Regions from separate parts of the Pseudahrensia aquimaris genome, predicted to be linked through region 1. Evidence: predicted binding sites of a transcription regulator. Region 1 holds the regulator's gene; the other holds the start of a gene.

Region 1 (2,205 bases):
CGGAGAAGTTTTCAGTCGGAATCTGGCAACGTGCCTATCCGTTTTCTGGGGGCAACGAGGTTGCAGAGCGTTTTGCCTGTGATCTGGGCGGGTGTTCATTCGAGACGCAGGGGCTCGTGATTGCCCACATTTCAGCACGTCACGGATTGGGCGATGATTGTCATATGGCGGATATTTTGATCGTGCCGTTTGCTGCCGATGGATTGTGTTCTGATATGGCTGAAATTGAGCGCCCCTTGATCATCGACCAAAAAAACCTGCGTCGACATGGTGCTCATGCTCTGCACATCGGTGGTTCTGCAAATTCAGCATCAAAAGGTTCGACGCGAGCTATAAAATTGCGCGTCGAAAAATCTTTCAGCGCCGCGCCGCGACTTTGGACGCGGCACCGCTTTGCTGTGGATTAAGCGCAGACGTTATCAGTGATAGCGCCTGATCAGTCCGACGAGTTTGCCTTGAACATTCACCCGATTGGCATCGAGCAGCCGCGTTTCATAGGCGGGGTTGGCTGCGACCAGAGCAATTTGCCCATTCTCTCTTCGGAATGTTTTCAACGTTGCTTCTTCGTCATCAACAAGAGCGACGACGATATCACCGGGTTCGGCCGAGTTGGCATGGCGGATGACGACCGTGTCGCCATCAAAAATACCGGCTTCGATCATCGAGTCTCCGTTCACTTCCAAAGCGTAGTGTTCGCCCATGCCGAGCATGTCGGGGGACACTGCTATATCGTGGGTATGCTCCTGGATTGCCGAGATCGGCGTGCCGGCAGCAATGCGGCCCATGACAGGAACCGTGCTCGATTCAGAAACCGACGCCGCAGCTTTGCTTAAGCCGCCTTCGATAACGCTTGGCATAAATGATTTAGCCTTTTCGGCATCAGCGGAAACAGGTGCAAAACCTTCCGGCATCTTCAAAACTTCCAAGGCGCGCGCGCGGTTTGCAAGGCGCCGGATAAACCCGCGTTCTTCCAGAGCGGTAATCAGGCGGTGGATGCCGGATTTGGATTTCAATTCCAGCGCATCCTTCATCTCGTCAAAAGACGGGGGAACACCGTCTTCCTGGAGACGGTTGTGGATGAACATCAACAATTCGTGCTGTTTGCGCGTAAGCATGGTGTGGGCCTTTCGTGCTGGCCGTCTGCGCGGACATCAGCTGAACTGACATGCGCGATTCAGAAAATACAAAGCGTGAACATCGTTACATGTTCTTTCTTCGTTCTGCAACCCTGTTTGCAAAGACTGATCTAAAGAGGGACCACATGGCATGTTGCGCCACGCTTCAGAGCGGGTGCGTTGGCAGGCCGAATGAGCAGGCAATTTGATTGGTGGTAGAGCCGGATTATCGACGAGTCCTGGCTAGCAGCCGGTGTTACCCACCAATCGCCGTCCATTAATTCGTATGTCGCCCGGGCATACTCCTCGCGCTCATTGTTCTGTGGCAGATCCACAGCCAAGCGTGCGGTTTGGTGATGCGTTTGTGCGGGCAGCCCGAGCATGGATTTTATCAGCGGGGCGAGGAAAATGGTGGTGCAAACGAGCGATGATACGGGGTTGCCGGGCAGCCCGAGATAGCGCTGTCCTGAGGGCGCGGTTCCGAAAGTTACAGGCTTGCCGGGGCGCATGGCGAGCTTCCAGAAATCCAGCGTGACACCGCGTGTTTCCAGCGCATCCTGCACCAGATCGTGATCGCCCACGGACGCGCCGCCAAGTGTAACCACTATGTCTGCGCCTTGTGCTGCTTTGAATTTTTCCTCCAGCGATTTCATCGTGTCGGATGCGATACCCAGATCGAGAACCTTGCCACCGGCTTTCTCCACCAAAGCGGCCACACCAAACGTGTTGGACGCGATAATCTGCCCCGGCTCCAGCTTCGATCCTGGCACGCGCAATTCGTCACCCGTGGCGATGATTGCTACCAGCGGCCTGCGGCGCACGGGCAGGGCCGGGTGGTTCATGGCTGCGGCGAGGGAAAGGCTGCCGGCGTCGAGAATTTCACCCGCTGACAGCAATTCATCACCTTCGGCGAAATCCAGTGCAGCTGGCCGGACATACCGGCCTCTTTCTTCAGCTTGCAATGCGGTGACGGAGTCGCCGGTTGTCTGCGCGTTTTCTTGGATCAGTATCGTATCTGCGCCCTCTGGCACGGGCGCGCCTGTGAAAATGCGCACGCATTCGTTCGTGCTGATGGAGCCGTGGAAGGGGT
Region 2 (2,205 bases), on a different contig from region 1:
TGCCCGTGCCATACAGCACCGCGTCCTGCGCCTCTTCCGACAAGTCGTTCCATTTGCTCGTGAGTTTAAAGCCGTAGACTTTGCCAAGCGCCTGCAATGTTTGCGCGTAATAGGGGGACGGATTACTGGATTTTGACCAGGGCACAATCGCGCCCTTGTTCAGCGCCACATCTCCGAGCGGCACCACAAGATCACGGTCCATCGTCTGCTGCGTGCCAAGACCATCGCAGGTGGGGCACGCGCCGAACGGATTGTTGAACGAAAAAAGCCGCGGTTCGATTTCCGGAATGGTGAAGCCAGAGACAGGGCAGGCGAATTTCTCGGAGAAGATCAGTCGTTCATGCGTCTCGTTGGCGCTCTTGTTCTTTGAACCACCGGCGGCGGTTTCATCAGCGGGCAGGGGCTTGTCGGCCAATTCTGCAACCGCCATGCCGTCGGTGAGCCGCAGTGCCGTCTCCAACGAATCTGCCAGCCGTGTTGTGATATCGTCGCGCACGACAACGCGGTCCACAACAACATCGATATCGTGCTTGTACTTCTTGTCCAGCGTCGGCGCATCGGCAATTTCGTAAAACTCGCCGTCAATTTTCACCCGCTGAAAGCCCTTTTTCATCAGCTCCGCGAGTTCCTTTCGGTATTCGCCTTTGCGGCCCTGAACGATGGGCGCCAGCAGGTAGAGGCGGGTGCCTTCCTCAAGCTCCATGACGCGATCAACCATCTGGCTAACAGTCTGGCTTTCGATCGGAAGGCCGGTTGCGGGTGAATAGGGAATGCCGACCCGCGCAAAGAGCAGACGCATATAGTCATAAATCTCGGTAACCGTGCCGACGGTCGAACGCGGGTTTTTCGACGTTGTTTTTTGTTCGATCGAAATGGCGGGCGACAGGCCGTCGATCTGATCTACGTCAGGCTTTTGCATCATCTCCAAAAACTGACGGGCATAGGCCGACAGGCTCTCGACATAGCGCCGCTGGCCCTCAGCATAAATGGTGTCAAAAGCGAGCGACGACTTGCCGGAACCGGACAAGCCAGTCATCACGATCAGGCTGTCGCGGGGCAGGTCGATATCGACGTTCTTGAGGTTGTGTTCCCGCGCACCGCGAACTGAAATGAACTTATCGTCGATGCGCTTTGCAGATTTGCGGGCGGCCATGGAATTTCCTTGCAGATTGGATCGGCTCGTCAGGCGCGGGGCGACGGCGGGAACGGGCAAGCAACACACTTAAACCCGTGACCTGTGCAAGCAAGGTCAATCCTGTCGCACCCGATTGCATCCACAGGTCGAATCAAGGGGCTTGAAGTCCCCTCGACGAGAACGTATAGTGAACATTCTGAGAGGGCAATCGTTTGAAAACGGTGGAAAACCAAGTTTGCATAAAGGTTCGAGCGGCGCTTTCATCACCATCAAGGTATCAGGAATACAAACGACCAATCTTCAGGAGCGATTGAGATGGCAGGCAGTGTAAATAAGGTCATTCTAGTAGGCAATTTGGGAGCGGACCCGGAAATCCGCCGCACGCAGGACGGCAAGGCAATTGCCAACATGTCCGTAGCCACGTCGGAATCCTGGCGCGACAAGAACACTGGCGAGCGCCGTGAAAAGACCGAATGGCACCGTGTTGTTTGTTTCAACGACGGGCTGAACAAGGTCATCGAGCAATACGTGAAAAAGGGCACGACCGTTTATCTTGAAGGCAATTTGCAGACCCGCAAATGGCAAGACCAGAATGGTAATGACAAATACACAACCGAAGTTGTGCTCCAGCCTTACACTGGGGTGCTGACGATGCTCGGCGGCCGCAACCAAGGCGGCGATCAGATGAGCGGCGGTTATGGCGGCGGCGGTCAATTGGATGGACCACCAGCAGGTGGCGGCTATGGCGGTGGTCAAGGTGGCGGCGGCAACCAGGGCGGTGGCTTTGGCGGCGGCGGCGAAATCGACGACGAAATCCCTTTCTAGGGCCAGTCAACAGATTTGCCGGGCAGCCATTCCATGACCTCGCTGTTCCAACGCCTCAAGACAGATTGTGCCGATGAATGGTGCAGCTACACCCACCATGCATTCGTGCGCGGCATGGGTGATGGCAGCTTGCCCGAAGCCGCATTTCGCGACTATCTGGTTCAGGACTATCTGTTTCTAATCCAGTTCGCTCGGGCCTACGCTCTGGCAACTTACAAAGCGCGCTCGCTGAGTGAAATGCGTGC

Evidence for each region. Region 1 encodes LexA, which represses DNA repair genes until DNA is damaged. Its sites were predicted from a motif close to TGTTCNNNNTGTGTTCNG; they were not measured.
Region 2: a site for LexA is predicted at 1,312-1,329, ahead of uvrA (excinuclease ABC subunit UvrA). Genes of this name have one in related genera too.

The regions. Positions count from the first base shown of each region.
Region 1 covers NZ_JBHTJV010000013.1:99,600-101,804, forward strand. The annotation lists gene ACFQ14_RS13980 (ComEC/Rec2 family competence protein) at 1-407, shown strand, start outside; gene lexA (transcriptional repressor LexA) at 420-1,115, opposite strand; gene ACFQ14_RS13990 (molybdopterin molybdotransferase MoeA) at 1,247-2,205, opposite strand, start outside.
Region 2 covers NZ_JBHTJV010000026.1:66,720-68,924, forward strand. The annotation lists gene uvrA (excinuclease ABC subunit UvrA) at 1-1,153, opposite strand, end outside; gene ssb (single-stranded DNA-binding protein) at 1,451-1,960, shown strand; gene tenA (thiaminase II) at 1,994-2,205, shown strand, end outside.